Regions from separate parts of the Actinoplanes sp. NPDC051859 genome, predicted to be linked through region 3. Evidence: riboswitches for the same ligand, from Rfam matches in the RefSeq annotation. Region 3 holds a riboswitch; each other region holds the start of a gene.
The links. A riboswitch is a leader RNA that binds a small molecule or an ion and turns the genes downstream of it on or off. The one in region 3 is predicted to bind S-adenosylmethionine.
Positions count from the first base shown of each region.

Region 1: it holds a riboswitch for S-adenosylmethionine, as region 3 does, so the genes downstream of both, ACIA1L_RS16610 (aminotransferase class V-fold PLP-dependent enzyme) here and thrC (threonine synthase) in region 3, are expected to answer to the same signal.
Region 2: it holds a riboswitch for S-adenosylmethionine, as region 3 does, so the genes downstream of both, ACIA1L_RS26170 (ABC transporter substrate-binding protein) here and thrC (threonine synthase) in region 3, are expected to answer to the same signal.

Region 1 is NZ_JBITBX010000005.1:555,737-566,062, forward strand. Features, by position in the region: gene ACIA1L_RS16590 (DUF6461 domain-containing protein) at 1-274, shown strand, start outside; gene ACIA1L_RS16595 (BMP family protein) at 271-1,314, opposite strand; gene ACIA1L_RS16600 (methyl-accepting chemotaxis protein) at 1,323-2,927, opposite strand; gene ACIA1L_RS16605 (chaplin family protein) at 3,094-3,327, opposite strand; SAM riboswitch class IV at 3,443-3,559, shown strand; gene ACIA1L_RS16610 (aminotransferase class V-fold PLP-dependent enzyme) at 3,680-4,852, shown strand; gene ACIA1L_RS16615 (serine/threonine-protein kinase) at 4,936-6,438, shown strand; gene ACIA1L_RS16620 (STAS domain-containing protein) at 6,506-6,838, shown strand; gene ACIA1L_RS16625 (universal stress protein) at 6,840-7,256, opposite strand; gene ACIA1L_RS16630 (APC family permease) at 7,336-8,700, shown strand; gene ACIA1L_RS16635 (HDIG domain-containing metalloprotein) at 8,676-9,245, opposite strand; gene ACIA1L_RS16640 (universal stress protein) at 9,366-9,971, shown strand; gene ACIA1L_RS16645 (DUF1918 domain-containing protein) at 9,968-10,168, shown strand; gene ACIA1L_RS16650 (CaiB/BaiF CoA transferase family protein) at 10,165-10,326, shown strand, end outside.
Region 2 is NZ_JBITBX010000011.1:211,337-221,662, forward strand. Features, by position in the region: gene ACIA1L_RS26145 (amidase) at 1-111, opposite strand, end outside; gene ACIA1L_RS26150 (hypothetical protein) at 213-755, opposite strand; gene ACIA1L_RS26155 (hypothetical protein) at 918-1,535, shown strand; gene ACIA1L_RS26160 (amino acid ABC transporter ATP-binding protein) at 1,532-2,272, opposite strand; gene ACIA1L_RS26165 (amino acid ABC transporter permease) at 2,269-3,039, opposite strand; gene ACIA1L_RS26170 (ABC transporter substrate-binding protein) at 3,087-4,016, opposite strand; SAM riboswitch class IV at 4,243-4,359, opposite strand; gene ACIA1L_RS26175 (M6 family metalloprotease domain-containing protein) at 4,473-6,506, shown strand; gene ACIA1L_RS26180 (DUF2804 domain-containing protein) at 6,579-7,556, opposite strand; gene ACIA1L_RS26185 (DUF4956 domain-containing protein) at 7,672-8,265, shown strand; gene ACIA1L_RS26190 (polyphosphate polymerase domain-containing protein) at 8,262-9,038, shown strand; gene ACIA1L_RS26195 (carbohydrate-binding domain-containing protein) at 9,035-10,326, shown strand, end outside.
Region 3 is NZ_JBITBX010000004.1:226,862-237,187, reverse strand. Features, by position in the region: gene ACIA1L_RS12105 (DUF3263 domain-containing protein) at 1-80, opposite strand, end outside; gene ACIA1L_RS12100 (ABC transporter permease subunit) at 127-1,113, opposite strand; gene ACIA1L_RS12095 (ATP-binding cassette domain-containing protein) at 1,101-2,096, opposite strand; SAM riboswitch class I at 2,242-2,354, shown strand; gene thrC (threonine synthase) at 2,365-3,639, shown strand; gene ACIA1L_RS12085 (hypothetical protein) at 3,841-4,284, opposite strand; gene ACIA1L_RS12080 (GNAT family N-acetyltransferase) at 4,281-4,838, opposite strand; gene groL (chaperonin GroEL) at 5,199-6,821, shown strand; gene ACIA1L_RS12070 (MFS transporter) at 6,880-8,124, opposite strand; gene ACIA1L_RS12065 (winged helix-turn-helix transcriptional regulator) at 8,181-9,008, shown strand; gene ACIA1L_RS12060 (glycerol-3-phosphate dehydrogenase/oxidase) at 9,072-10,326, shown strand, end outside.

The DNA.
Region 1 (10,326 bases), on a different contig from region 3:
AGCGGTGGACGAGACTCCCGGACTCGATGCAGCCCTGGCCCAGGCGGCACGCGGTGCCGGGCAACCGGTGGCTAGGGATTCCGCGCTGGGCCGCGAGGTCCGGCGTTGGCTGAACGAACCCGCCGGGGAGCTACGGGCACTAGCCATGGCCCTGCGGGGCGTGCTCGGCCGCGATGCGCAGGTGGCTCTGCGGGCCGCCCTGCTGCCGGTGCGCGACCGCCTCGGCGAGGACGACGGATTCCGCGCCGACATCGAGAAAGCACTGCAGAACTAGCTCTGCGGCACCTTCACCGCGCCGCTGAGGATACGGTAACGGGCCTTCTCCATCCGGGACACGTACGGCTTCAGCGCGCCGTTCGAGGTCGCGTACCCGAGGCCGTCGACCTTGAGGTCGTAGCGCCGGGAGCCGCCGGAGCGGTCGCCCTTGATGAACGCCTGGATCTCCTGGAAGACGCTGTTGTCGACGCGCTTGAGCATCGAGGTGAGGATCTGGTTCTTCACCTTGGCGTCGGCGGTGGCGTACTGGTCGGTGTCGACGCCGATGGCCCACACGCCCTTGCCCGCGGCCGCCACGGCCTCGAAGGAGCCCGCACCGGAGCCGCCGGCGGCCGTGTAGATGACGTCCGCGCCGTTGCGGATCATGGCGGCGGCCGCGGCCTTGCCTTTGTCCGGGGCGCCGAAGCCGCTGAAGTCCGGCGGCTTGCTCAGGTAGCGGGACTCGACCCGGATATCCGGGTCCACGCTGTGCACGCCGGCCTCGAAGCCGGCGCCGAACTTGCCGATGACCGGCACTTCGACGCCGCCGATGAAGCCCACCCGGTCGCTCTTGGTGGCCAGGCCCGCGGCCACGCCGACCAGGTACGAGCCCTGCTCCTCGGAGAAGATCAGCGACACCACGTTCTTGGCCTGCACCGAGTCGTCGTCGATGATCGCGAAGAGCCGGTCCGGGTGCTGCTCGGCGACGGCCTTGACCGCGCCTGCGTAGAGGAAGCCGACGGCGATGACCGGGTTGGCGCCGGCCGTGACGAGTTCGTTCAGCGCCGCCGTCCGGCCCGCGTCGTCCTCGGACTTGGTGGTCGTCTCGGTGGCCTGGATGAGCAGGTCCTTCTTGGCCCGGTCGATGCCCTGACCTGCTGCGTCGTTGAAGCTCTTGTCGCCGCGGCCCGCGCTGTCGTACGCGATGCCGACGTGGATCGCTTCCTTGCCGAGGCCGATGAGCTTGGTGTCCGTCGTGCCGGTGACCGGCGCGGCGGTGCAGGCCGACAGCAGCCCGACTGCGGCGGCCAGCAGGGCGGCGGTGATCCTTCTGCGCATCTGCATCCTCAGTACCGGAACTGCCCGACAGCGTCGCGCAGCGTGGTGGACATGCGGGTCAGCTCGGCCGCGGCCTCGCGGGCGCGGGCCACCTCGGCCGAGGTGACCGACGTGGCGGCGGCGACCGCGCGGATGTTCTCGGCGATGCTGGCGGTGCCGCTGGATGCGGCGACCGCGCCCCGGCTCATCTCGACGGTGGTGGCGGTCTGCTCCTCGACGGCTCCGGCGATGCTGGTCTGGTAGTCACTGATCCGCGCGATGACCCCGCCGATGTGCCCGATGGCGACCACGGCCGCCTCGGTGTCGCCCTGGATCGCCTTGACCAGGCCGTCGATCTCCTCAGCGGCTTTGGCGCTCTCCTGGGCCAGGTCCTTGACCTCACCGGCGACGACGGCGAAGCCCTTGCCGAGCTCGCCGGCGCGGGCAGCCTCGATGGTGGCGTTCAGCGCGAGCAGGTTGGTCTGCTCCGCGATGCTGGTGATCAGTCGGACGGCGTCGTTGATGGCTGAGGACGACGAGCCGAGGTTGGCGACGGTGCCGTTGGCGGTCTCGGCGGCGGCGACCGCTTCGGCGGCGACGGTGGCCGCGTCGGTGGCGTTGCGCGAGATCTCCTGGATGGAGATGCCCATCTCCTCCGAGCCGGAGGCCATCGAGTCCACGTTGCGGTTGACGTCCTCCGCGGCCCCGGCGACCAGGTCCGCCTGCAGCGACGTGTCGCCGACGCTCTTGCTGAAGGCCGCCGAGACGGCGTCCAGGTCCGCGGAGGTCCGGGTGAGTGCGTCCGCCTGGGTCGCGACGTCGGACACGATGGTACGCACGGAGTCGACCGCCTGCCCCAGCGCGACCGCCATCTGGCCGACCTCGTCGTGCCACTTGCTCTTCGGCGTCTCGGTCAGGTCACCATCGGCCACCCGGCGCAGCGCGTCGCGGGCGGCGCCGACGGGGCGCACGATGCTGCGGGTCACGACCCACGCGGATCCGGCGCCGAGCAGCAGCGCCAGGATCGTCGCCAGGCCGATCGCCCACTGTGCCCGCTGCGCGGAGTCCGCGGAAGCCTGCACGGCCTCGATGCTGCGGGCGTCCACGGAGGTCGCGAGCTTCTGGGCGTGGACCATGATCCGGTAGTAGCTGTTGAAGCTGTCGTTGATGGCGATCTGGTCGGCGTTCCACAGCGCCTGCGGCGTGCCCGGCTCGTACGCGGTGCCCAGCTTCTCGTTGACCTCGATGTAGGTGTTGAGTTCGGCGCGTACCTGCTGGAACAGCTCCTTCTCGGTGCCGTTGAAGTTGCCGATGTCCACCTGGGAGAGGAAGGTGCGGAAGGTGTCGCGCTCCTGCTGCCAGGCTTTGAACGCGACCGAGTCGCCGCCGATCGCGCGGGCGGCGCCGAGCCGGTAGATGTCGTTGATGTAGCTGGCCTGCCAGCCGTTGAGCAGGGCGGCGTGGGTCTTGATCTCCTCCGCCTGTCGCGTCGCCACCTCGAGCCTGCGGACGTCGTTCGCGGAACCCCGCTGCGCGACGATCGTGGCGAAGCCCATCGCGGCAACGCCGAGCAGCAGCACGAGGACAGCGGCGAAGGTCCCGAACAGACGGGTGCCGATAGAGAACCGCCGCACGTGGTCATCCCTCCGCTTGGGTGGCGGCGTACAGCTGCCGCATTTCCCCCTTCGGCATCGGCACAGCGCGACTGAGTGGTTAAGCGGATGTTCGGGCGACCCCGGCGTCCGGATTGGGTGATCCTGCGTGCCACCCCGTTCCGGACGCCGGTGCTACCGATTGACGTCAGTGGTTGATGCAGATTGCACTGCCGCTGGCGATGCCCAGGATCGCCAGGCTGTTGCCGCAGATGTTGACCGGGATCTCCAGCGACGTGTCGAAGCTGTTGCCGTTCAGCAGCCCGACGTTGGTGGTGTCCCAGTCGTCCCCGGCGACGTGCGCACTCGCGGGTCCGGCGCTGAACGCCAGGGCCGCGGCCGCAGTCGCGGTAGCGACGAGCAATCCCTTGACCAGTTTCATAGCTTTCCTTCCGTTTGTTCCAACAACTGCACACTCAAGGTAATTGTCGGATCACGGGCGGTTGGCACACTGCCGAGAGAACACTCTTACGGGGGTGTCTGCTAAGTTCGGCATTGGTCATGAGTGCCAGCACTGAGCCCCGGCTAGCTGGCCGGCAACCCTTGCGTCCGCGATGGGGTGCCCCGGGTGAAGACCGGGCCTGTGCCAACTCCGGCGCGGGCAAGCGCGGGCCTCATCCGGCCCCCGACCCGGGGAGCAATCTGTGATCACCACTTCTGTCGGCAGGGCCGTTCGGCATGACCTCGACGTCGTCGACCCCAACGCGAACGTCGCCCTCGCCAACGGCGACAGCATCCGCTTCGCCCACCTCGACTACGCCGCGTCGGCGCCATGCGTCCGCGCCGCCGCCGACGCCGTGCAGGACCTCATCCCGTGGTGCGGCAGCGTGCACCGCGGCACCGGCATCCGATCGCGCACCTCGACCCGGGCGTACGAGCGGGCCCGGGAGCGCGTCGCCACCTTCGTGGGTGCCCGCCCTGCCGACGCCGTCGTCTTCACCCGCAACACCACGGATGCGCTGAACCTGCTGGCTCGGGCGTTGCCGGACGGCACCACGACGATCGTGTTCGACACCGAACACCACGCCAACCTGCTGCCGTGGCCGCGGCAACTGCGCCTGCCCTGCCCGGAGACCCCGGACGAGGCGGTCGCTGCCGTCGAGCGGGCCCTGGCGACCGTACGCGGACCCGCGCTCGTCGCCGTGACCGCCGCCAGCAATGTCACCGGCGAGATCTGGCCGGTGCGCCGCATCGCCGACGTGGCACACGCCCACGGTGCCCGGGTCGCCGTCGACGCCGCTCAACTCGCCCCGCACTCCCCCGTCCTGCTCACCGACCTGGGCGTCGACTACCTGGCGTTCTCCGGCCACAAGCTGTACGCCCCCTTCGGCGCGGGAGTGCTGGCCGGCCGGTCCGACTGGCTGGACGCGGCACCGCCGTACCTCAGTGGCGGCGGCGCCAGCGCAGCGGTCGGCGACCAGCCCGGCGACGTGACCTGGACGACCGGCCCGGCACGGCACGAAGGCGGCACCCCTAACCTGCTGGGCGCAGCCGCACTCGGAGCGGTGTGCGCAGCCCTGCACCGCGCCGATCGGGCGGCTCTGCAGGCGCGCGAGCAGGAACTGCTGGCCCGCCTGCGCGACGGGCTGACCACGATCCCCGGCGCGGTCGAGGTGACCGCATTCCGCGGCGCAGCGCCGCGGGTGGGCATCGTGTCGCTCGCCCTGCCCGGCCACGACCCGGCCCGCATCGCCACCCACCTCGCCGACCGGTACGGCATCGGCGTCCGCGCCGGCCAGTTCTGCGCCCACCCGCTGACCCGGCGACTCATCGCCGGGCAGGCCACCACACCGTGTGGGGACGGCACCCCCGGGCTGCTGCGGGTGAGTTTCGGCCTCGGCACCCGCGACGACGACGTGGACCGGCTGGTATCCGCTCTCGGGGCGCTGATCAGCACCCGTTCGTAGCGGACCGGACCGCTCGCGCGGGCGGTAGGGTGCCAACGCTGCGCCCCGCAGGCGCTTTCGCTGAGCCCTGAGATGAGGACTTGATGAGCCGGCCGCTCCTGCCCGGCGATCCGCACCGGATCGGCCGGTACCGGTTGCGCGCCCGGCTCGGACGCGGCGGCATGGGCGCCGTGTATCTCGGCGAGGCGCCCGATGGGCGCCTGGTGGCTCTGAAGATGGTCCGCCCCGAATTCGCCCACGATCCCGGCTTCCGCAACCGGTTCCGCAGCGAGGTCAACCGCGCCCAGCAGGTGCCTCCGTTCAGCACCGCCGAAGTCCTCGACGCCGACCCCGATCACGATCCGCCCTATCTGGTCGTCGAGTACGTCGATGGGCCGAGCCTCGACACGGTTCTCAAGGAACGGGGACCGCTGCAGGGTTCCGCATTGCACAGCCTCGCCATCGGCACCGCCACCGCACTCGCCGCCATCCACGGCGCCGGGGTCATCCATCGTGACCTCAAACCGGCCAACGTGTTGCTTCCACCCGGCGGCATCAAGGTCATCGACTTCGGCATCGCTCGACCACAGGAGGCCACCAGTCACCACACCGCGACCGGGCACATGGTCGGCACGATCGCCTACATGGCGCCGGAGCGCTTCGAGCCGGCCGACCGGCACATTGTCGGCTTCCCGGCTGACGTGTTCGCCTGGGGCGTCCTGATCGCGCACGCTGCTGCCGGACGGACCCCGTTCGCGGCACCCACGCCGCCCGCCACGGCCATGCGGATCCTGACCGAGCCACCCGAGCTGACCGGCCTGCCGATCCTGCTGCACGGCCTGGTGGAGCGCGCCCTGGCGAAGGACCCGGCGGCTCGGCCGACCGCGCGTGAGCTGCTCGACACGCTCCTGGCGGGCGCCCCACCGGCAGCCGAATCCGCCACTCTGCTGCGCTCGTCCGCCGCGCCGGAGAGGTCGTCAGACGATGCACCCCGAGCGTGGCACCGTCGCAAGATCGTCGTAGCGACCGCGGCGATGCTGGGCGCCGCGGCGCTCGTCGTCGCCGGAGTCCTCACCGGTCCGCTGCGGCTGCAGCAGTCTGCACCGCCAGCGGCACCGGCCGCCGCGCCCGCACCGCCGCCGCCCAGCGCCGCGGCGGCCAGCCGGGACGGTGACGCTTTCGCCGGCAAACGCCGGGTCCGGCTGCGCATGTCGGACATCGACCGGGACCTCACCCTGCCGATCGAGGGCCCGGCCAAGGCAGCCGACGACACCGGTGAGGACGGGGTGTTCGTCCTGGTCCCGGCCGGCGTCGACTACCTGATCCAGTCGACGACTCCGGACGCTTTCGGCGCGCCGCGGTGCGTCGGCGTCCGCCTCCTTCCGGAGGGTCTGCTCGTGCTGGTCGCCACCGCCTGCGACGTCACCCAGGAAACGCTGTTCGCCTTCGCGGACACGGGCGCTCCAGACGGACCGGGCTACCGGATCGCCAGCGCCAAGTACGGCGCCGTGCAGTGGAACGCCGACCGCAAAGTCGTCTTTGTCGCGCCGCTGAAAACCAGCGCTGACGGCCTGCGCTTTCGCCTGGTGGATCGCGGCGCGCGGTGAGCGCCGTCGGGTCGGGGCGGCGCCGCTCGGCGAGCCGGATCCACCGAACCCGGCTATCCTCTCTCAGATGTCCAGGAACACCTTGGTCGCGTACGAGCCGGTCACTCCGCAGGGACTGCTCGCCGCGGCGTTAGACGGAGACCTCGACCTCGACTGCGCCGACGAAGTGCGGGACAGTCTCGTCTCGGCGGCCCGCGGCACCGGCTGCCGCTATCTGCACGTGGACGTCAGCCGCCTGACCTTCATCGATTCCTACGCCCTCGGCGCTCTGGTCAGCGCGCGTAACTCGACGGCGGCGGAGGGCGTCACACTGACGCTGACCAATCCCTCGCAGCCGGTGCGCAAAGCCATCCTGGTGACCGGCCTCGCGGACGTCTTCGGTCTCCCCGAGGAGATCTGACCTACGTCGATTGTGGGTGGGTCACCACCACGACCGGCCGCGGTGACCGCTTGATCAGATCGAGCGGGACGCTGCCGAGGAGGCGCTCGGCCACCTTGGGCCGGGTGCTCGAACCCACCACGATCAGGTCGGCCTCCTGCTCGTCGGCGAACGCCAGGATGCGGTCGAGCGCCCGCCCGGCCAGCACCGTCCGGGCGGCCTCGATCCCGGCGGCGGCCAGCCGATCCACCGCCGCGGTCGCGGCCCGCTCGGCGCGCTCCGCAAACACCGCACGGGGCACCGACGTCAGCCGTTCCAACTCCACCTCATCGACGGCGACCACCGCCACCGTCCCGCCGGTCTGTTTGGCCAGGCCCGCCGCGGCGTCGGCGACCCAGGGCTGATCGGCTTCCGGATTCGCGGCGAGCACGATGCGCATGCCATCGATCCTGCTGCACGGCGCGCCCGCGGACAACCCACACTCGACAGATCGGGCCGGGTGTACGAGGCTCGGACCTATGGCAGAGGCGGGCTCCCCCGAAACGGACCAGGCGACCGGACAGCCCGCACTCAACCGGGTCATCGGCCCGGGGCTGCTGCTGCTCTTCGTGGTCGGCGACATTCTCGGCACCGGCGTGTACGCCCTCACCGGCAAGGTCGCGTCCGAGGTCGGCGGGGCGGTGTGGTTGCCGTTCCTGCTCGCCTTCGCCGTGGCCCTGCTGACCGCCTTCAGCTATCTCGAGCTCGTGACGAAGTACCCCCGGGCGGCGGGTGCCGCGCTCTATACGCACAAGGCGTTCGGGGTGCATTTCCTGACGTTCATGGTCACCTTCGCGGTGATGTGCTCGGGCCTGACCTCGGCGTCCAGCGCCTCCAAGGCGTTCGCGGGCAACTTCGCGGAGGCCTTCGACCTGTCCATGGGCGAGGGTCTGGGACTCACCGCGGTCGCGGTCGGCTTCATGACGCTGATCGCCCTGGTCAACTTCCGCGGCGTCGGCGAGAGCGTCAAGCTCAACGTGGTGCTGACCCTGGTCGAGCTGACCGGCCTGTTGATCGTCATCGGCATCGGGGCGTGGGCACTCGGCGGCGGTGATGGCGACTTGTCCCGGCTGACCGACTTCAACACGCCGCCGGGCGAGAGTGCGTTCTTCTCCGTCACCGCGGCGACCGCGCTGGCCTTCTTCGCCATGGTCGGCTTCGAGGACTCGGTCAACATGGCGGAGGAGACCCGCGACCCGGTCCGGGTTTTCCCCAAGGTGATGCTGACCGGCCTGTGCATCACCGGCCTGATCTATGTCCTGGTGGCGATCTCAGCCGTCGCCCTGGTGTCTCCGGCGGACCTCGGCGAGGGCGACGCCCCGCTGCTGAAGGTGGTGTCGGCGGGTGCCCCGGCGTTCCCGCTGACCATCTTCGCCTTCATCACCATGTTCGCGGTGGCCAACTCCGCTCTGATCAACATGCTGATGGCGAGCCGGCTGCTCTACGGCATGGCGAATGAGCGGGTCCTGCCCAGGGTGCTCGGCCTCGTGCACCGCACCCGCCGTACCCCGTGGGTGGGGATTGTCTTCACCACCATGGTCGCTTTCGCCCTGATCTGGTTCGCCGACCTGACCGCGCTGGGCGGCACGACCTCGCTGCTGCTGCTGTGCGTCTTCACCATCGTCAACGTCGCGGTGCTGGTGCTGCGCCGGGACCGCGTCGAGCACCGCCACTTCAAGGCGCCGACGGTCATCCCGGTGATCGGCGCCATCACCTGCGCCTACCTGGCTAGTCCGCTGTCCGGCCGGGCCGGCAGCGACTATCGAGTCGCCGGCGTCCTGTTGCTTGTCGGCGTGGTGCTGTGGGCTGGCACGTGGCTCTACCGCCGGAGAGCTGCCGGCTGACGCAGGCACAGCTCGACCCGGTCCGCCACTTCCCGCAGATAGGGTCCGCGCACGTGGTCCACCTTGCCGTTCCACGACTCCGGACCGTGGCGAAGCAGCATCTCGGCGTGCCGGGTGGCGGGGGTGACCCGGTCGCCGCGCGGTCCCACGGTCTGATCGGCGTAGGTCAGCGCATCCGACATCAGCCCCTCTTCGTACGGGTACGCCGCGAGCCGGTCCGCCAGCCCACGGGCGACGGCGACGAAGCGGGCACCGGAGTGGTGGGCGACGCGGGCGGCGATCGCCAGGGGCCAGCCGCGCGCGGCGAGATGTTCCGCGCCGTCGAGCGGGTGAAAGCCGGTCACCACGGCCGGCGCGGCGTATCCGATGTCATGCAGCCAGGCGGCGGCGACCAGGACTTCCGCGTCGAGATCGAGCGGGCCGGCCAGCTCGGCGGCCCGTTCGGCCACGCCTTGGGTGTGCCGCCAACGGTCGCCCATGGCGCCGAGCAGGGCGTATGCGATCTCACGGGCGGCGGTGGCGAGGAGCGGCGTGCGTACCGTCATCGGCGGATCGTCGCCCGTCGAGGTGAACGAGGGGTGAAGCCGCCGTGCACACCGGCTTAAGTGGACTCGGTACCCCGAACTGGCCGATACTGGTGAGGGCGCGACCACGAGGAGTGAACGATGACCACTGGCCTCTCCGCGACAGGCGCGCGCTCCGGCGACGCCGCCAAGACACCCCTTGACCAGGTCCGGGCGGCCCGGCCCGGCGACATCGTCCGGATCGGACCGCAGGATCGGCCCGGTTCCGCCGTGGTCGCCGCGGTGGATGACGACGGCCGCTGCGGCCAGATCCTGCGGTGTGCCGCCGCCGAGGCCCACCGCCGGTCGCTCCCGCTGCGGGTCGTCCACGTGTGGGGCGCCCGACCGGGTGCGCGCGGCGGCGCCAGGATGGCCGACGCCGACCGGCTCCTCACCTGCTCCCTGTACGACCACCTGCCCGCCGACGTGGCCGCCGAGGCCGAACGGGCAATCCTGCATGATGACGACCCGGTCCGCGCCCTGACCGCGCTGAGCGCCGGCGCGGCACTGCTGGTCGTCGCGGCGCGTAGCCGGGCCGGCGAGACCGCCGAACCGGTCGGACGGACCGCCCGAGGCCTGCTGCTGGCCGCTGTCTGCCCACTCGCCGTCGTCATCCCCGCAGCGCCAGCCCGGCCCGTGCCGGCGCCGCGCGGGGCTCCCACCCATCGGTCACCGGCCCGCCCGGGCCGCATTCAGGAGGAACGATGAACGCATCGGTTGGCGATCGGCTCGTTCTGGCCGGCATCCACGTCGGCGACCCGCGGCGGGTCGGCGTGATCGTGGAAGTGCCGCATCCGGACGGCAGTCCGCCTTACCGCGTACGGTGGGCCGACAGCGACCACGATGTCCTGGTGTTCCCCGGCCCGGAGGCGCACGTGGAGCCGGCCGCGAGCCACCCGGCGTGACCGGACCCGCGCAAGGCCCCCTGGCCGGAGTCCGGGTGGTGGAGCTGGCGAGCCTGGCCCCCGCGCCGTTCGGGTGCATGATGCTCGCCGATCTGGGCGCCGATATCGTGCGCGTCGACCGACCCGGCCCGCGCGTCGCACCGGCCCCGCCGACCGGC
Region 2 (10,326 bases), on a different contig from region 3:
TTCGATGCGCAGCAGGGCCCGTTCGACGAGCGACGTCGACGTGACCGTGCCCTCGGCCAGTGCCTGTGCCTGGGCCGTGAGTCCGTCGGGTGCGGCGTGGGCCATGGACATCCCCTGTCGTCGACGCGGTGAAACGCATCGAACGATAGGCAATGGTGGCTGCCGCGTATAGGTTGATCTCAATAAAAAGCCCGATCAGCCCTAGGCCCGGGTCACCGCACCCGCTTGACCCCCACCCGCGGCTCGCCCGCAGCCGACAGCAGGAGCACCTCGTCGCCGGTGCCGACCAGCTCCAGCTGCAGCACCGCGATGTGCCCGGCGCCAACCGACACCAGCCCGGCGCCGGTCACGGTCAGGATGCCCGGCCAGCTCAGATCCTCCTCGAGCAGCCGGACCAGGCCGTCGGTCACCGGGCCGTCGCCGCTCTCGCGCGCCGCCACTGGCAACGTGTCGGGCACCGTACGCCCCGCAGCCACCAGCCGATGCACTCCGATCCCGATCCGTCCTTCCCGGACCTGCGCGTCGAGGCAGATCGGTCCATGCTCCGCTGGCAGCGCATTCAGGGCAGTAGCCGCAGCTGTGGCATCGTCCGGATCGGCGGACACTTGCAGCACTTCCGCCAGCGGAGCCGCAGAGTGCTCGAACGCCCCACGGAACACTTCCATGAAACTGCGGAACGCCGGCAGTTCGTCCGTGCCAAGGTCGATCCGCACCGCGTCGAAGATGAAGCTCTCCCGCATCGTCGCCTCCCCCATCGGCTGCCACGTTCCGCCGAGCGTGGCACGCCCCGGTCGCTTCCCGGCGGCGAACGCTGAAGGTTGTCAGCGAACCGACACCCGGGCGGCAACCCGGTGGCACTCAGTGCGGTCTGCCGGCGGCCGATTCCATCCTTGACGCCAACCTGGGAGGGATTGCCGGTGCTTGTTCGTACCTGGATTCTGCGGCTGGCGGCAGCGGCGCTCCTCCCGGTCCTGCTCAGCGGCTGCGATGTGCCCGAGGCGCTCGGCGGCAAGGGGTCCGCGAAGGAAGCCGACCAGGCGGCCGAGCCCGCGGCGGGCTGGATCGTCGTCAAGCAGGGTGCGAAGGCCCCGGAGAAGACCGCGCCGAAGGCGGTGCCGACGCCCAGCGCCACTGTTCCACCGGCCAAGCCGGCCGCGGCGCCCGCGCCCGCGCAGACCGGGCGCAGCACCGATCTGCGCTGCAGCGAAAACTACCAGCCCGGCAAGATCGACGGGCTGGACACCACGATCGGATCCACCTCAGCCACCGTGCGCTGGCTCGACACTGGCGACAAGAGCGTGCTCACTTACCGCGTCACCAGCATCTCCCAGCAGCTGAACTCCGGTGCGCAGCCGCCGCTGGTGTGGCAGGAGGTCAAGCCGGCCAAGGGTTGCGCGATGCTTTCCGCGGTCATCACCGGCCTGAAGCCGAAGACGCCGTACATGTTCTCGGTCGACATCGTCCGGGCGACCTCCTGGCAGAACGGGCTGATGGCCGCGACCGTCGCCCGGTCCCCGGTGATCAAGACGCTCTAGAGCACCTGCGAGAGGAACTGGCGCAACCGCGGATGGGTCGCCCGCTCGAAGATCTCGGCCGGGGGACCGGCCTCGAGCACGACCCCGCGATCCATGAAGGCGACGGTGTCGGCGACCTCCCGAGCGAAGCCCATCTCGTGAGTCACCACGACCATGGTCATGCCCCCGGCGGCCAGGTCGGCCATCAGGCCGAGCACGCCCTTGACCAGCTCCGGGTCGAGCGCGGAGGTGGCCTCATCGAAGAGCATCACCTGCGGCTGCAACGCCAGGGCGCGCGCGATCGCGACGCGCTGCTGCTGGCCGCCGGACAGGTGCGCCGGGCGGGCGTCGGCCTTGGCCGACAACCCCACCAGATCCAGTTGGGTACGGGCGATCGCCACCGCCTCGTCCTCGGACAGCTGCTTCAACCGGCGCAGCGCGAGCGTGATGTTGCGCAGCACGCTCATGTGCGGAAACAGGTTGAACTGTTGGAACACCATCCCGACCCGTTGCCGCAGCCGGTCCGGGTCGTCGGCTAGCACGCTGCGGCCGTCCAGCAGGACGTCGCCGCGGTCCGGCTCGATCAGGCGGTTGATGGTGCGCAGCAGCGTCGACTTGCCGGAGCCGGACGGCCCGATGACACACGCGGTCTCGCCGCGGGCCACGTCGAGGTCGACGCCGCGCAGCACCTTGTTCGGTCCGAAGGCCAGGTGGATGTCGCGCAGCGCCAGGCTGACGGAAGTGGCGACGTCGGTCATCGTTCGGTTCCCCTCACCGCGCCGGACAGGGCCAGGTCGTCATCGTCGTCGGGTGCCGCGGGTTGTCGGCCGTTCCGCAGCCGCCGGTCGATCCAGTTGACGATGTGGGTCAGCGGCACGGTCAGCGCGAGATAGAACAGCCCGGCCAGCAGCAGCGCGGACTCGTTGCCCGTGGTAGCGGCATGGTCTTGCCCGATCCGGAACAGTTCCCGCTGGCTGGCGACCAGTCCGAGGAAGTAGACCAGGCTGGAGTCCTTGATCAGGGCGATCAGCTGGTTCACCCAGGCCGGCAACACCCGGCGAATGCCCTGCGGAATGATCACCAGCCGCATCGACTCGGCCCAGGAGAAACCGAGCGCGCGGGCGCCCTCCAGTTGGGCTGCCTCCACGGACTGGATGCCGGACCGGAAAATCTCTCCGATGTACGCCGCCGCGATCAGCGACAGCGCCAGAATCCCCAGCGGGTAAGGGTTCGGCCCCCAGATCTCCATGCCCAGCGGCGCCAGCCCCACGCCGATCAGCAGGATGGTCGCCGCCGCCGGGAGCCCGCGGAACACGTCGGTGTAGACCCGGGCCGGCCAGCGCAGCCAACGGGTCCGCGAGATCCCGGCGACGGCCAGGAGGAGGCCGAAGATCGAGCCGAGCAGGGCGGCGGTGACCGCCAGGATCAGCGTGTTGCGCAACCCGACCGAAACCATCTCGGGCAGCGCGGCCCGCATCGACTCCCAGTCGAAGAACGTCTCCCACAGAGTGCTCAGCGCATCCATCCGTCGGTCACCGTCCCCTACTCGTTGTTCCGTAGTGTCAATCGCGGTCAGGAAGCAGCCGACGCGGAGGCCGCCGGAGCCGTGGCAGTGGCGGACGCAGTGGCGGACGCACTGGCCGCCGGAGTCGCCCCGGCCGAAGCCGAGCCCGCGGCCTTGCCGCTGCCGGGCTTGAAGTCGGCCGGCACGGGACGGCCGGGGTAGTACTGCTCCTGGAGCTTCTTCCAGGTGCCGTCCGCGATGACCTCGTCCAGGCCCTTGTTCAACGCCTCGCGCAGCTTGTCGTTGCCCTTCGCCACCGCATAGGCGGTCGGGGCGGGGGACAGCTCCTTGGCCGCGACCTTGATCTTCGAGTTGCTGTCCGCAGCGGACTTCTCGCCGATCTCCGCGGGCGCGATCCAGGCGTCTGCGGTGCCGGCCTTGAGCTGGTTGATCGCACCGTTGTAGTCGGGCACCCGCACCGGGTTGAGGCCCTTACCGCTGGCGTAGTCGTCCTGGACGGTGCCCTGCACGACGACGACCCGCTTGCCGGCGAGCTGGTCGAACGAGGTGATCGTCGAGTTTGCCGGCACGTCGAGTCCGAAGTAGCCGAAGTCGTAGCCGTTGCCGAAGTCGACGGTCTTCTTCCGCGCCTCGGTGATGGTGATGGAGGAGCTGCCGACGTCGAACTTCTTGTTGTTGACCTGGGACAGCAGGGCGGAGAAGTCGGTGCCGACGAACTCCACCTTGAGGTTCAGCTTGCCAGCGACCGCGGTGAGCAGGTCGTTGTCGAAGCCGGTGAACTTGCCGTCCTTGAGGTAGACGTTCGGCGGCGCGTCGGTCAGCGTGCCGGTCCGCAGCACACCCGGCGTCTGCAGGCCGTACGGGTTGTCGGCCGAGCTGGCGGCCTTGTCGTCGCCGCAGGCGGTGAGCAGGGTGGTGCCGAGGATCGCGGTGATGCCGAGGGCCGCGGCCCGGGTGAAGGCAGGCAGGAATCGCACAGGGTTCTCCGATGACAGGTGTTCGACGCGGGCAGAGCGCAGGGCTCCGCCACGCAGAGGGGAGGGCGTACTGAAGGGGGAGTGGGGCGCGGCTAGCGCGCGTCGCCGGGGCGACAGGCGGCGCTGCAGACCCGCATCATGTCGACGTGCCGGCGCTGGGTCAGGGCCGGTGTGATCGGATCGCGGGAAGACATGGTTCTCCTAGGTCGGGAATGACCTGGGAACCAGGCCACGCTTGCACGGCGAGCTTGCGCTCGGCGTGCCTGGTCTTCACCCGGGGCACCCCACCGCGGAGGAGGGTTGCCGGCCAGCAAGCCGGGGCTTGATGCTGGCGCTCATGACCTGGTCGAAAGGCTAGCAGCCGGGCTGGCCTTGCCGTCCAGTCAGTGAGACCACGCTCACCTGCCCGACACCCAAGGCATTGATGAGCGTCACTGAAGCTGCCAGGATGGGCCGATGACCATGCGAAGGCGGGTAGGACCGGCCGCGGCGGCCGTACTGCTGCTCCTGGCCGGGGCCTGGGCGGCCCCGGCGCCGGCGAGCGCCGAGCCTGCGGGCGGCGACGCGGACACTCCCTGGCGGCTGCGGCACTGGCCGCAGACCCAACCCTGGCAGCGGGACCAACCCGCGGCCGCGGCCCGCCCGGCCGGTGCCCCGAGCCCCATCGACCCGCAGATCTACGAGCTGCCGGACACGATGACCTGGGACGACTACGTCGCGGTGCCGGGCACCAACTGGGCGGACCCCGCAGTGCGCGGTTCGGTCCGCAATTTCAAGGGCGCGCTGGTGCTCGTCGACTTCGCCAACCAGCCCTTCGTGGTGACCCAGCCGGAACGGTCCACCATCTACGGCACTCCCATCGGTGTCCACGATGTACCGCGCGCCGACGTGCCCGAGTTCTACGGCGACTTCCTCAACAAGCCGGGCGGACTCAACCGCGGACACACCATCCACGAATACTGGATGGAGGACTCCGGCGGCCGGTTCGGCATCGAGCTCGGCAGCTTCGGCGTCTACCAGATGCCCCAGTTCAGCCACGAGTACGGTATCGAGACCTCCATGCAGCGCGGCCTCGGTTGCCCGGCCGGTGACACGTGCGGTCGCGACATTCGTACGGACGCCCGCGCGGCCTGGATCGCCGACGTGGGTGAGGAAACCGCCGCGCAGTTCGACTTCGTGTTCTTCCTCGCGGCCGGCCAGGACGAATCGGCGACCTGGCAGGAGTTCGGCGAGATGAAGTTCGCCACCAAGGAGCAGGTCTCGGACGCGTTCGGCCCACCGGACGCCGCTCTGCCCAACTGGAATGCCACCCGTTACGTCGAGTGGACGTCGTGGGCGGCCTCGTCGAACATCTGGCCCAACGCCACCAGCGGCAGCTCCGTGCAGGCCGAAAGCTCCGGCATGTCCACCTACGCGCACGAGTTCAGTCACATCCTCGGCGTCGGCGACAACTACAACAACCCGTACTCGGTGCCCGCCCGCCGCGACTACAGCGGACCGTGGGAAATGCTCAGCCGCGGCACCTTCAACGGCCCCGGCGGCCCGCACAGCCGCTGGCTCATCCCCGGCATGGCCGGCTCCTCCATGGGCGCCCAGCACATGCTGCGCAACAAGCTCAAGCTCGGCATCGTCGACAACGCCGCGGTGGTCCGCCTGTCCCGCGCCGCTCTCGCCACCTCCGGCGTCGTGGTGTCCCGCGTAACCGCCCGCACCGTGCAGGGCGGCACCGCCGGCATCAACGTCACCCTCGACGGCGGCGACCGCAGCCCCGCCTGCGACACCACCACCGACCCGTACTGCGACGGCGGCCGGTACGACAACTACACGCTCGAAGTCGTCGACCGGATGGGCTTCGACTCCTTCACTCCCGACTCGGGCGTCCTGCTCGCGAAGACCAAGAACGCCGACGCGGCCCCGTTCATCTGGACCATCGACGCCAACCCGCAGGACATCGACAAGGTGGACTTCGTGTCCCCCGACGGCACTGAAAAGAAGATGACCATCGGCGATTATCGGCAGCTCTCGGACGCCCTCTTCCACGCGGGCACCGACTCGGGCAGCCGCTACGAATACGTCGACACCGCCAACCGGCTCCACTTCTACGTATTGGACCGCCAACGGGATGCGGCCGGCGTGCTCTCCTACCGGGTGGCCGTACGCTCCCTCGACGGCGCCGGACCACACCGCCGCGGAGTCGCCCTCTCCGCCTCCACCGGCACTGCCACCGGCTCGGGCTGGTCCCGTTGCCGCCTCCCCATCCGCAACACCGGCAGCGCCACCGACGTCTACCGCATCGCCGCTTCGGCCGGTGCCGGCTGGACGGTGTCACTGCCGCGTGCCGTCACCGACGTGGCGGCCGGACAGGGCGGCACGGTCGAGGTCCACGTCAAGCGCCCTGCCGGTGCTGGACGCGGCACGACGGTGACGGTCACCGCCAAGTCGGAGAGCAACGCAGCCGTGGCCGCCACGGCTACCTGCCGAGTCCGCTGATCCCGCTATCGTGGTCCCGGTTCCCACCCGCGGGATCCGGGACCACGATGCTGGTGAAGGGCGGGTGCGCGCTTACCAGCGGTTGCGGGCTTCCTCAGCCCAGCCGGTGAGGCCGCTCAGGTCGACGCGATGGCCGGCGGAATCGGTGGCCCAGCCGGTGAAGTGGCCGAAGCACTGGTGGGTTTCGCCGGCGAGGATGCCGAGATTGGTGCGGGAAACGCGCTCGTGGAAAGGCTCGAAGCGCACGTCGACCCGTTCGCCCTGCACGCGCCAGGGTTGGCGCCAGGCCCGCCGGTCGTACGTCCAGACCAGGTCTTCGGAAATCTTGTGGAGGACGCCGTCGAGGATGAGGCCGTTCTCGGTGCTGCCCGTGCCGTCGGTCCACTTGCCACCGAGTTGGAGGGCGCGGCCCGGCGCATAGCCTGCGGCCCAGTTCCACGCCGCCGAGTACGGCCACTTGCCGCGCCCGTGGTCGAGGACGGCGAACGACCCGTCGAGCGGCACCGGGTGCAGGACGCCGCCGAGCCCGAGGGTGCCGTGGACGGGGCGGCCGACGTCCTTGAGCGTGTACTGGAAGCGGGTCGTGGACCAACCGACGACCACGCCGAGGACGTCGTGGCCGGTGTGGGGGATGGTCAGGTCGAGGTCGATGTTCTTGGCGTGGGCGCGCACGGTGGTCGCGGCGGCGTCCTGGTCGATGTCGATGGAGAGGCCGCCGCCCCGCGCGGACACCCGGCCAGTGCCGGACACCGGCGGAAATACGGCGTCCCGGGCAAACGGCACCGTCGCTTCGGCGGTCGTCTCGTGGCCGGTCGCCCGGTCGAGGACGTAGAGGCTGTGTACGCCGGCGTAGTCGAGGGATGACGCGACCACGCCGATGATGTGCGACGGGGTGACGACGCCCCAGTATTCCCACCGTTTGGTTCGCCCCCAGCCGCGCAGGTTGGCGTGGTGCAGGGGCGTGCGGCTGAAACCCACCGCGGCCGGGTTCAGGCGCCCGTCGGGGCGGCACAGCTCGACAGCTGAGGTGATCTCGCGTTCCCCGGTCATGGCCGCCATTTGATCACGCCCACTCTCGTACGGCCGGCACAGGATCGGCACAGGGAACGGACAGGTGCGCCGGGCGTACTGAGGAGGTCGTTGTCGTCTGGAGCTAGGAACGCCCGTGAATCAGCTGTTCGCCGTGGGTGCGGATCTCGTCGCCATCGCCTTGTTGACCTTCGCCGTCTATTTCCCGCGGCACCATCGGCGGGACCTGGTGGCCGCCTTTCTGACCGTGAACATCGGCGTGCTGGCCTGTGCGACGGTGCTGGGGTCGGCGAGCGTCGGGGCGGGGCTCGGTCTGGGGCTGTTCGGCGTGCTGTCGATCATCCGGTTGCGGTCGGACGAGATCGCCCAGGTCGATCTGGCCTACTACTTCGCCGCGCTGGCGTTGGGCCTGCTGGCCGGGCTGGGCGCCGAGCTGGGGTCGGTGACCTATGCGCTGATGGCCCTGGTGGTGGCGGCGCTGCTGATCGGCGACCATCCCCGGCTGTTGCGCCGCTACCGCAGTCAGACCGTGCAGCTCGATGTGGCGTACGCGGATGAGGACGCGCTGCGCGCCCACCTGGAGCTGATGATGAAGGTCCGGGTCGTGCACGTCAGCGTCAAGCACCTCGATCTGGTGAACGACACGACGCTGGTGGAGCTGCGCTATGTGGCGGCCACCCCGGTCGCGGTGGCTGATCGCGGTCCGGCGCTCGAACGGGTCAGCGCATGACCACCGCCGTGGCGGAGGAGGCCGCGCTGGCGCCTATCACGCTGGCCGAGCTGAACGAGCAGGCCGGGCTGCTCACGCGGGTGGACCGCAAGTATCTGCTTCCGGTCGCGGACCTGCCGCTGCTGTGGGCCGGGCTGCCCGCCGACGTGCGGGTGCTGGAGATCGACTCGCGGCGCCGGTTCGGCTACCGGTCGGACTACTTCGACACGCCCGCGCTGACCAGCTTTCACGGCGCCGCGCGCCGCAGGCGACGCCGGTTCAAGCTGCGGGTCCGCAGCTATCTCGACTCGGACCTGCGGTTCCTGGAAATCAAGACCCGGGGCGCGCGCGGCACCACCGTCAAGCAGAGATTTCCGTACGCGGGCAGCACCGCGTTTCTCCACCCGGCAGCCGCCGAGCTGGCCGTGGCAACACTGCACGCGGCGGGCGTTCCCGACGTGGGTGACCGGTTCGCTCGCACCCTGACCACCGAGTATGAGCGGATCACGCTGCTGCTGCCCGCCAGCGGCAGCCGGGTGACCGTCGACCGGCATCTCGGCTGGGCTGTGCCGGGCGGCGGCGAACTGAGTCTGCCGGGCCGGGTGATCGTGGAGACGAAGTCGGGCGGGTCCACCTCGCCCATCGACCGCCTGCTGTGGTCGTTGGGGCACCGACCGTGCGCGGTCTCGAAGTACGCCACCGGCCTCGCCGCCCTGCACCCCGCCCTGTCCGCGAACCGCTGGTGCCCCGTGCTGCGGCGCCATTTCACCGATCCGGAGACGAGCCGATCATGAGAATTCGCAAGACCTTCCTCACCGCCGTGACCTCGGCTGTCCTGGCCGCGGCGGTGCTGACCGGCTGCTCCCGCGCCGACGACACGACGAGCGCCGCACCGGTGGCCGTCGCGGTCAGCGCCGACCTGACCGCGGCCGACGTGCTTGCCGCCAACAAGAAGGTCCACACGGCTGCCACTGTGGATGCTTCCCAGACCATCGACATCACGCTCTCCGGCCATACGGCGCGGGCTTCGGGAAGCGGCGTCAAGGTCGACGGGGGTACGGTCACCATCACCGCGGGCGGCGTGTACCGGATCTCCGGCACGATCAACGACGGCCAACTCGTCGTGACCGCACCGGACGCCACGGTGACCCTGATCCTGGACGGCGCGCATGTCACCAGTTCGACCACAGCGGCGATCGCCGCGACCGAGGTGAGCGAGCTGATCGTCGACCTCGCAGACGGCAGCACCAACGAACTGGCCGACGCGTCGTCTCACGCCGCGGACGCCGATGTGAACGCGGCGCTGTTCAGCGCGGGTGACCTCACCATCACCGGCTCGGGTGCGCTGGCGGTGCGGGGCAACGGCAACGACGCCATCGCCTCGAAGGACGGTCTGGTGGTGCAGTCCGGTGCCCTCACCGTGCAGGCGAAGGACGACGGCATCCGCGGCAAGGACTATGTCGTCGTCAACGGCGGCACGCTCGCGGTGACGGCGGGCGGCGACGGGCTCAAGGCCGACAACGAGGACGAGGATGCCGGCTTCGTCGCCGTGGCCGGCGGCTCGGTAGCGGTCACCAGCGGTGGTGACGGCGTCGACGCCACGACCGACCTCGTCGTCACCGGTGGGAAGGTGACCGTTACAGCGGGCGGCGGAGCCGCGACGCAGCCCAGCGACGACGTCTCCACCAAGGGCCTCAAGTCGGGCGTGATCTCGGTCCTCGAAGGCGGCACCCTCACGGTCGACTCGTCCGACGACGCGGTGCACAGCGACGGCGCGGTCCGGCTGAGCGGTGCCACGGTCACGGCAGCGAGCGGCGACGACGGCATCCATGCGGAAAGCAATCTGCGGGTCGACAGCGGCAGCCTGACGGTCACGGCGTCGGTGGAGGGCGTCGAGTCCGCCACCATCGCCGTCAACGGCGGCAAGGTCACGCTGACCGCCAGCGACGACGGCCTCAACGCGGCCGGCGGGTCTACTGACACCTCGACCGGCGACGCAGCCGGTGGTCAGCAGCGGGGTGGCGGGCCCGGTGGCGGCGGAGAGCAGGTGGGCCCGTACACGGCAACGGTCACCGGTGGCGA
Region 3 (10,326 bases):
TGCTGGTCGGTCGGGGCGGCGTCGGGCTGCATAGGTGACCTCGGGGTGATGGAAGGCAGCGCGGAGGGGAACGCCACCATAGTGGCAGTCGTCGCTCCCCGCCGCGCGCCTTCGGCCGAAGTTACCTCAGGTGATGTCTCGGCTACGCAGAGTCCACATTGCTGCGGCGATCACCGCGGCCACCGTGACCGCGAAGAGGCCACCCGCCGCCGGCCACTCGATCGTCATCGTCGGTGGCTCGCAGCCGGTCGCCGAGTTGAGGCAGGGCGCGTTCCAGTCGGTGATCTTGTAGGACTTGTCCATCCATGCCGCCACCCAGGTCGGGATCAGGTACTTCTCCGCGTAGGACACCTGGGCCATCGCCAGCACCGTGCCGAGGCCGAACTGGAACAACACGACGACGGCGATGGCCGCGCCCATGGCCACCGCGGTGTGCCGGCCGATCGAAGCCAGGCCGAAGCCGACCGCGCCGAAGACGAGCACCAGGACCAGGCCGCGCAGCTCCATCAGCAGCATCGACTGCCAGGCCCCCGAGGTCATGCCGTCCAGCGTGCCGCGCAGGTTGGCGATGACCGCGAAGATGCCCGTCCACACGGCGGAGAGCACCACCGTGATGCCGGTCAGCACCACCAGCAGCGCGGCCAACTTCGTGCTCAACACCTTGATCCGTTGTGGCCGCCACAGCAGCAGATTCATCATGCCGCCGCTGCTCCACTCCGCGCCCACGAAGGAAGCGCCGAGCACGAACGCCAGCACCGCGAGCAACGCGGCGAGCGTCGTCGCCATCGCCCCGAAGTGCTTCTTGAAATTGAAGGTCGAGGGCATGTACCACTCGGCCTGGTAGTCCTCGCGAGTCGGTGTCCACTGGGTGCACTCCGGCTGAATCGCGCAGATCTTGTTCTGCTCGACGGACATCGCCAGATCCCGCTGGAAGCTGGCCTCCGCCTCCTTCTCCGCGGCCGCGACCACCTCGGGGGTGGACTTCTGGTTCGTGAAGAACATGCCGACGGAGATCGCCCCGAGCACGAGCACGAGCCCGAGCACGAAGAAGCGGGTGAAGCGGCGCTTGGTGAAGCGCTTGGTCTCTGCCGTGTACAGGCTCAATGTCCCCACCCACCCTGCGCCGGACCCGACTGGGCCATGACCGTCTGATCCACCTGGCGGTGCTCGCCCGCCACCGGCGCGGTGCCGGTGAGCTCGAGGAAGACGCTTTCCAGGTCGACCGTGACCGGGCTGAGCTCGGAAACGAACAGGCCGCGTTCGGCCAGCGCCCGGGTGATCGCGCTCGGCTGGTTGACCGCCGCGACCATGAGGTGATCCCCCTCGAGGTTGACCTGAGCGCCCAGCTCGCGCAGCGCGGTAGCCGCGGCGAACAGGCCCTCCGGGGTCTCCATCCGCACCCGCACGGCCGAAGAAGCGTGCTGGGCCAGCACGTCAGCGACGGCACCCGCGGCGACCCGGCGCCCGCCGGCGATGATCGTCACCGAGTCGCAGATCAGCTGGATCTCGGCGAGGATGTGGCTGGACAGCACGACCGTCATGCCGGACTCGGCGAGGTTGCGCATCAACGTCCGCATCTCGCGGATGCCGCCCGGGTCGAGACCGTTCGCAGGCTCGTCCAGAATCAGCAGCTTGGGGTTCTTGAGCAGCGCGGACGACACCGCGAGGCGCTGCTTCATGCCGAGCGAGTAGGTCTTGACCCGGTCCGAGGCGCGGTCGCGCAGCCCGACCAGCTCCAGCACCTCGTCCACCCGCTGCGGGGCCACGCCACCCGCGTCGGCGAGCAGCGACAGCGTGTCGCGCGCGGTGAAGTTGCCAAAGAACTGCGGGCTCTCGACGATCGCCCCGACCGAGCCGGCGATCTCGGGCAGCGCGGCGGGGACCTCGCGGCCGAGGATCGCCATCCGGCCGGCGTTCGGCCGGATCAGGCCGAGCAGGGTACGCAGGGTGGTGGTTTTGCCCGAGCCGTTGGGACCCAGGAAGCCGTGCACCTGGCCGGACTCGACCACCATGTCGAAGCCGTCGAGTGCCCTGCGCACCCCCTTCCGGGTCTTATAGGTCTTCTGGAGACCTTCGATCTCAAGGACGGCGGCCACGCCGAACCTCCTGGCTTGTGGGGGAATGACGTCCGTCACCCTAAGCAACGTGTGCCACCGGGGCGGGGAGGCGAGGCCCACGCTTCGGGACGATCCTCTTGGCAATCCGCCGCGGCCACGTAAAGTGGCGATGACACAACTGAATACCTCATCCAGAGGGGCTGAGGGATACGGCCCGACGACGCCCCGGCAACCACCACGCGCATCGAGCGTGGCAGGTGCTAATTCCGTCCCAGCAGCAGCTGGGAAAGATGAGAAGGAGCCTCGTATGACGTCGACCGTCGACGCCCCCGCCACCAGCCCCGCCCGCGCCCTCGTCTGTCGCGGTTGCGGCACCGAGTTCCCCCTCGCCGCGCAGCACGCCTGCTTCGAGTGCTTCGGGCCGCTGGAAGTCGCTTACGACGCCGCCGCTCTCGCCGCGGTCACCCGTGAGCAGATCGAGGCCGGACCGCAGAACATCTGGCGCTACGCCGCGCTGCTGCCCGCCGGCCAGGACCCGGCCACGCGGGTCACCCTCGACCCCGGCCTGACCCCACTCGTCGCCGCGCCCGCCCTGGCCGCCGAGCTGGGCCTGCGCGCGCCGCTGTGGGTCAAGGACGACTCGGCCAACCCGACCCACTCGTTCAAGGACCGGGTCGTCTCTGTGGCCCTGACCGCCGCCCGCGAGCTCGGCTTCACCCGCTTCGCGTGCGCCTCCACCGGCAACCTCGCCAATTCCGTCGCCGCGCACGCCGCCCGGGCCGGCGTACCCAGCATCGTGTTCATCCCCGGCGACCTCGAACCCGGAAAGATCATCACTTCGGCGGTGTACGGCGGCGACCTCGTCGCCATCGACGGCTCCTACGACGACGTCAACCGGCTCTGCGGCGAGCTCGTCGAAACCGACGAGTTCGAGGACACCGCCTTCGTCAACGTCAACGTGCGCCCGTTCTACGCCGAAGGATCCAAGACGCTCGGGTACGAGGTGGCCGAACAGCTCGGCTGGCGCATCCCCGCCCAGGTGGTCATCCCGATGGCCTCCGGCGAACTGCTGACCAAGGTGGACAAGGCGTTCAGCGAGCTCGTCGAGATCGGCCTGGTCGAGGCGCCCGCGGACGGCTGGACGGTGTTCGGCGCCCAGTCCACCGGCTGCAACCCCATCGCCGCCGCGCTGCACCAGGGCACCGACCAGATCGTGCCGGTCAAGCCCACCGGCATCGCGAAGTCGCTCAACATCGGCGACCCGGCAGCCGGGGCGTACGCCATCGAGGCCGTCCAGCGCACCGGCGGCTGGATGGACCACGCGAACGACGACGAGATCCGCGAGGGCATCCGGTTGCTCGCCCGGACCACCGGTGTGTTCGCGGAAACCGCCGGCGGCACGACTGTGGCGGTGCTCAAGAAGCTCGTGGAAAGCGGCCGGCTCGACCCTGAGAAGGAGACGGTTGTCTACAACACCGGCGAGGGCCTGAAAACCATCGACGCGGTCGCCGAACTGGTTGGCCCCACCCACCGGATCCAGCCCTCCCTGCGCGGCGCCCGCGACGCCGGATTGCTGGGATGACACTGTGTAGTCAGTAATCAGCCGTACGTCGAGATTTCCTACCCGCGAGGTCTTGCGCGCGGATCTCGGGATCGGCAGGATGCTCTACGCGGGAGGACGCGACGCCGTACGCGGCCCCACCTCGAGCTTGGCGACAATCTCTTGGGGCCCAACGACCCAGTGCCGGAGGCGCTGTGCGCGCGTCCTCCCGACCAAACTTCGCTACGGAGCTTTCCGCCGCCACCGTGGTCGCAGCGGCGCCTCGGCATAGCCGCCCGAGTCGAGCCCCGCGTGCCGCTCGAAGAAGTTCCGACTGCCGTAGGTGCCGGTCGCCAGCCAGGAGTAACCACAGGCCGCCCAGTAAGCCGGCCAGAAGAGCGGACCGAGGACGGCGTACTGATCTGCATGCCGGCTTTCGTGGGCGAGTAGCTCGGCGCGGTCAGCGTGCAGCAGCCACTCGGCGGACCGCCGGGTGATGATGACCGACCCGACGGTGAAGCAACTCGCGGGCGGAATCCGCCGCCGGTAACCCTCCGCGACCAGAATGCCGTCCCGGCCCCGCCGCACCTTCGCACCGGTCAGCACGGCGATCCCCAGCCCGGCCAGCGTGGTGCCGTTGACGGCGGTGAGCACCGACCGCGTCAGCCGCCACCGCCGCCCGGTCATGCTCGGCGGCGCATCTGCAGTTCGCGCAGGCCGGGAATGACCGGGTGCGGGACTCGCACACCGGTGTCCTCGAAGCCCAACCGCTCGTACGCCCGCACCGCCCGGTCGTTGCCCAGCACCACCTCGAGCATGAGCTCGCGCCGGCCGCTGGCGAGTGACCACTCGGCCACCGCCTCCAGCAGGGAGTCGAGCACACCGGTCCGGCGGTGCGCCGGGGTGATGTAGACCGCGAAAACCACCGTCGTCGCCGGATCCTCGGGCAGCACCGTCCCGCCCGCATGGCCGATCAGCCGACCACCTGCGTGGCTGTTCTCCCCGTGGGGGCCGGTCTCCCTGTGCGGATCGGCGACGAACTGAGCCAGGCGGGGGCCGCCAGCTGCCAACTCGATGCGGCGGCAGAAGTCTGCGTGTGGGCGGGCGGCCGCCTGGGCCAGTGTCTCCAGGAAGGCGAGTGGGCTGTCGGCCAGCATCTCGAGCCGCAGCGCACGCATCCGAGCCGCGTCATCGGCCCGCACCCGGTGCACGGCGAGCGCTGGCGCCAAAGTGCTGGTCATGCTGCTTGTACTACCTGTTTGTCCGGGGTCAGGCAAGGGGGATGGCGCTATTGCAGCTCCCCGCGCCGCTTCTCCCGTACGGTCCCCGGGGGTGGTCGTTGTCCTTGCACTCGACCCCCGAGAGTGCTAAACAAGTTCTTGGCACTCGCGCCACGTGAGTGCCAGCAGGTCGGGACGGTGGGGTCACGGCTACGGCGCCGCCATCGGTGTCGCAGCACGGGACCGGTCGTCGCGGGCTATCCGGCTCGACCTACCGGACGTCGCATCGCCAGGTGGTGACGTCCGAAAGCGTTTCCTCACCGTGCGGAGGGCTAGGCCGAGCAGGCCCGGCGCCGCGAATGTCCAGGAGGACACAGCCGAATGGCCAAGATCATCGCATTCGACGAGGAAGCTCGTCGCGGCCTCGAGCGGGGCATGAACCAGCTCGCTGACGCCGTCAAGGTGACGCTCGGCCCCAAGGGCCGCAACGTCGTGCTCGAGAAGAAGTGGGGCGCCCCCACGATCACCAACGATGGTGTGTCCATCGCCAAGGAGATCGAGCTCGAGGACACCTTCGAGAAGATCGGCGCCGAGCTGGTCAAGGAGGTCGCCAAGAAGACCGACGACGTTGCCGGTGACGGCACGACGACGGCGACCGTCCTCGCCCAGGCGCTGGTTCGTGAGGGTCTGCGCAACGTTGCCGCCGGCGCCAACCCGATGGCCCTGAAGCGGGGCATCGAGGCCGCTGTTGCCAGCGTCTCCGAGGGCCTGCAGCAGCTCGCCAAGGACGTGGAGACCAAGGAGCAGATCGCCTCCACCGCCTCCATCTCCGCCGGTGACTCCACGGTCGGCGAGATCATCGCCGAGGCCATGGACAAGGTCGGCAAGGAAGGCGTCATCACCGTCGAGGAGAGCAACACCTTCGGGCTCGAGCTGGAGCTCACCGAGGGCATGCGCTTCGACAAGGGCTACATCTCGGCCTACTTCATGACCGACGCCGAGCGCATGGAGGCCGTCTTCGACGACCCCTACATCCTCATCGCGAACAGCAAGATCTCCGCGGTCAAGGACCTCCTCCCGGTCCTCGAGAAGGTCATGCAGGGCGGCAAGCCGCTCGTCATCATCGCCGAGGACGTCGAGGGCGAGGCCCTGGCCACCCTGGTCGTCAACAAGGTCCGTGGCACCTTCAAGTCCGTCGCCGTCAAGGCCCCGGGCTTCGGTGACCGCCGCAAGGCCATGCTGGACGACATCGCCATCCTCACCGGTGGCACGGTCATCAGCGAAGAGGTCGGCCTCAAGCTGGACGCTGCCGACCTGAGCCTGCTGGGCCAGGCCCGCAAGGTCGTCATCACCAAGGACGAGACCACCATCGTCGACGGTGCCGGCAACGCCGAGCAGATCCAGGGCCGGGTCAACCAGATCCGCGCCGAGATCGAGAAGTCGGACTCCGACTACGACCGCGAGAAGCTGCAGGAGCGCCTGGCCAAGCTGGCCGGCGGCGTTGCGGTCATCAAGGTCGGCGCGGCCACCGAGGTCGAGCTCAAGGAGCGCAAGCACCGCATCGAGGACGCCGTTCGCAACGCGAAGGCGGCCGTCGAGGAGGGCATCGTGCCCGGCGGTGGCGTGGCGCTCGTGCAGGCCGGCAAGACCGCGTTCGACAAGCTGGACCTGACCGGCGACGAGGCCACCGGTGCCAACATCGTCAAGGTCGCGCTCGACGCCCCGCTGCGGCAGATCGCCGTGAACGCCGGCCTCGAGGGCGGCGTCGTGACGGAGAAGGTGCGCAACCTGGAGGCCGGCCACGGCCTCAACGCCGCCACCGGCGAGTACGTCGACCTGCTGGCCGCGGGCATCATCGACCCGGCCAAGGTCACCCGCTCGGCGCTGCAGAACGCCGCGTCGATCGCCGCGCTGTTCCTCACCACCGAGGCGGTCGTGGCGGACAAGCCCGAGAAGACCCCGGCCCCGGCCGGCGCCCCGGGCGGCGGAGACATGGACTTCTGAGTCCACTGCTACACCGAAACGGGCCGTCCCCTTGGGGGCGGCCCGTTTTCCGTTGCCGCTAGCGGAGGCTGGTGTCGAGCTCGCGGTCCGGCTGGGGCTGTGGCAGGTCTGTGAGGTCGCGCAGGCCGCGGACCGGGGAGAGCAGCCAGGCTAGGGGAGCGCAGACGGTGACTACCCCGAGGATGAGCAGGGTGCCGCGGGTGCCGAGCGGGCCGGCCAGTGCACCCGCGATCAGGCCGCCGAGCGGGATCGCGCCCCAGGACACGAAGCGGACCGTCGCCATGACCCGGCTGAGCAGCTCAGGAGGGCTGGCCAGCTGACGGTACGTCCGGGTCGTCACGCTCAGCACGACCACTCCGGCAGCGAAGGTGAAGCTGCCTAGGGCGAAGAACGCGGAGGCGAAAATGCCTGTGCCCCAGGGAATGGTGAGTGCACCGGCGACCGACACCAATCCAGCGATGATCATGGCGCGCGCAGAGCCGACCAGGTCGGTGAACCGGGTGGTCAAGGCGGCGCCGACGAGACTGCCGACGCCCTCCGCAGCGAGCAGGACGCCGACCAGGCTGGGCGCGGCATGCAGGTCGCGGACCAGGTAGAGCGGGAAGAGGGCGAGCTGGGCGCCGCAGACGAAGTTGACGGCCGTGGCGGCCCACATTCCCGGACCCATGACCGGGTGCCGGACGACATAGGTGAAGCCTTCGCGGATCATCGCGCCCAGCGGCGGCCAGCGGTCGGGTCGGGCGGCACGCCGGGCCGGCAGCGTGCGCAGCAGCAGGGCGGAAACCAGGTAGCTGACCGCGTCGAACAGTAGCGTCGGCACCGCGCCGAGCGCCTGCACGATGACGCCGCCGAGGGCCGGGCCGCCCAGCTCGGTGACGGAGTGGGTTCCCGAGGTGAGGCTGTTGCGGGACTGGAGCTGATCGCGGTCGACGATCTCGGGCAGGAACGTCGAGTTCGCAACGTCGAAGATCACGTTGGCGAAGCTGATCACCAGGGCAGTGATGACGAGGTGGGTGACCGTGAGCCGGTCGGCCCACCAGGCGAGGGGAACCGTCCCGACGGCGATCGCCCGGGCCAGGTCCGCGCCGATCTGGGCACCGCGCAGGGGTAGGCGTTGCACGATCACCCCGGCGGGAAGTCCGATCACGATCCAGGCGGCGTACCGGGCCGCCGCGATCAGGCCGATCTCGAACGGCGTCGCATCGAGGACCGCGAGTGCCGTCAGCGGTAACGCCACGCCCCCGATAGCCGACCCCCACGCACTGGTCGTGCCAGCCGCCCACCACCGCCAGAAGACACTCACGGTTCCCCCCGTCCCGTCGAGTCAGTTTCAATTTGGAACGGACTATACTGGGCGGCGTGCGACGGGTCGACCTCACGGATGCGGACTGTGGCATCGCGCAGGCGCTCGGCGTGCTCACCGACTGGTGGACATTCCTGGTGGTGCGCGATATCGCCGGCGGGGTGACCCGCTTCGACGGGCTGCAACGGGAACTGGGCATGAGCCGCCGCGCGCTGGCCGAGCGGCTCGGCAGCCTCGTCGAGCACGGGGTGCTGCGGCGGGTCGCCTATTCCGACCATCCGCCGCGCTACGACTACCTGTTGACGGACAAGGGTGCGGGGCTGCTGCCCGTCCTCATCGCGTTGCAGGACTGGGGCACCCGGCACGTCATGGGTGACGGGTCGTTGACCGCGACGTCCGCACCCACGTCCGCCGAGGCGCGCCGGGTGCACGGACTGGTCGGCCGCCGCGTCGCGCACCTGGCGGTCGAAGCGCCCACGGTCCTGTATTTCTATCCCGGTGCGTGGGCGCCCGGAACGCAGGGCTATCCGCCGGGCTGGACAGACATTCCCGGTGCCGGCGGCTGCACCCTGGAGTCGACCACCTACGCCGCCAGGGCCGCGGACTTCGCCGACCGCGGCGTGCGGATCTGCGGGGTCAGCACGCAACGGCCGGATCAGCTCGAGGCCTTCGCTGCGTACGCGAAGCTGCCGTTTCCGCTGGTCTCGGACGCTGAGGGCAAGCTGGCCGCAAGCCTGCGACTGCCGACCTTCCGGGCCGGCGGCGTCGACCGGTTCAAGCGGCTGACCCTGTTCGTCGATGCGGCAGCGACGATCCGGGCGGTGCAGTTCCCGGTCACCGATCCCGCCGGATCGGTCACCGAGATGCTCGAACTCGTGGCCTGAAAAACATCCCATCGGCGGCGCGGGTGGGTACGGCGCTACGGTGGGACCGTGCGTTCTCCCTCCGTGTCCCGGTACTCGGCCGGGCGGCTCTCACCGATCCGCCGGGTTGCCGACCTCAAACGGCTGCGCGATGAGCAGTTCGACGTGCTCGTCATCGGCGGCGGTGTCACCGGCGCCGGGGCCGCCCTCGACGCCGCCTCGCGTGGTCTGAAGGTCGCCCTCGTGGAGGCGCGCGACCTCGCCTCCGGCACGTCCAGCCGGTCCAGCAAGCTCATCCACGGCGGCCTGCGCTACCTCGAGCAGCTCGAACTGCACCTGGTGCACGAGGCGCTGACCGAGCGCGGCCTGCTCACCAGCCGGCTCGCGCCGCACCTGGTCCGGCCGGTGCCGATCCTGGTGCCGCTGGAGACCGCCTCGCCGCCCGCGCGGGCCTGGAATCGGGTCTACTACGGGCTGGGCGTGGCCGCGTACGACGTGTTCGCCGGGCTGTTCGGGCAGGGGCGCGGCATGCCGTTGCACCGGCACCTGAGCCGGGACGGTGCGCGCCAGCTGTTCCCCAGCCTGCGTGCGGACAGGATCGCCGGGGCGATTCGCTACTACGACGGGCAGGTCGACGACGCCCGGCTGGTGGTCAACCTGGCCCGGACCGCTGCCAGCCTCGGCGCCGCCGTGGTGACCAGCACCCGGGTCACCGGTTTCATCCGGGAAGCCCGGCAGGTTGTGGGCGTGAAAATCCGGGACCTCGAAGACCCCAACGCGCCGGAGATCGAGGTGCGCGCGCGGACGGTCGTCGCCGCCACCGGCGTCTGGAGCGACGACATGTCGCGCATGCTCAGCGACGTCGGCGTCCGGCCCGGCCTGCGGGTCCGCGCCTCCAAGGGCGTGCACCTGGTGGTGCCCCGGTCGGCGATCACCGGCGACGCCGGGCTGATCCTGCGCACGGCCACCTCGGTCCTGTTCGTCATCCCGTGGGGCGGGCACTGGATCATCGGCACCACGGACACCGACTGGGAGCTGGACCGCTCGCATCCCGCCGCCTCCGCACGCGACATCACCTACCTGCTCGAACAGGTGAACACCGTGCTGGACCGGCCGCTCACCACGGACGACATCGAGGGCGTGTACGCCGGACTGCGCCCGCTGCTGTCCGGCGAGGCCGACTCCACCTCGAAGCTGTCCCGCGAGCACGCCGTCGTCGAGCCGATGCTCGGACTGCTGCTGGTCGCCGGCGGCAAGTACACGACCTACCGCGTAATGGCCGCCGACGTCATCGACCGGGCGGTCCGCCGCCTCGGCATCGACACGCCGTCCCGTACCG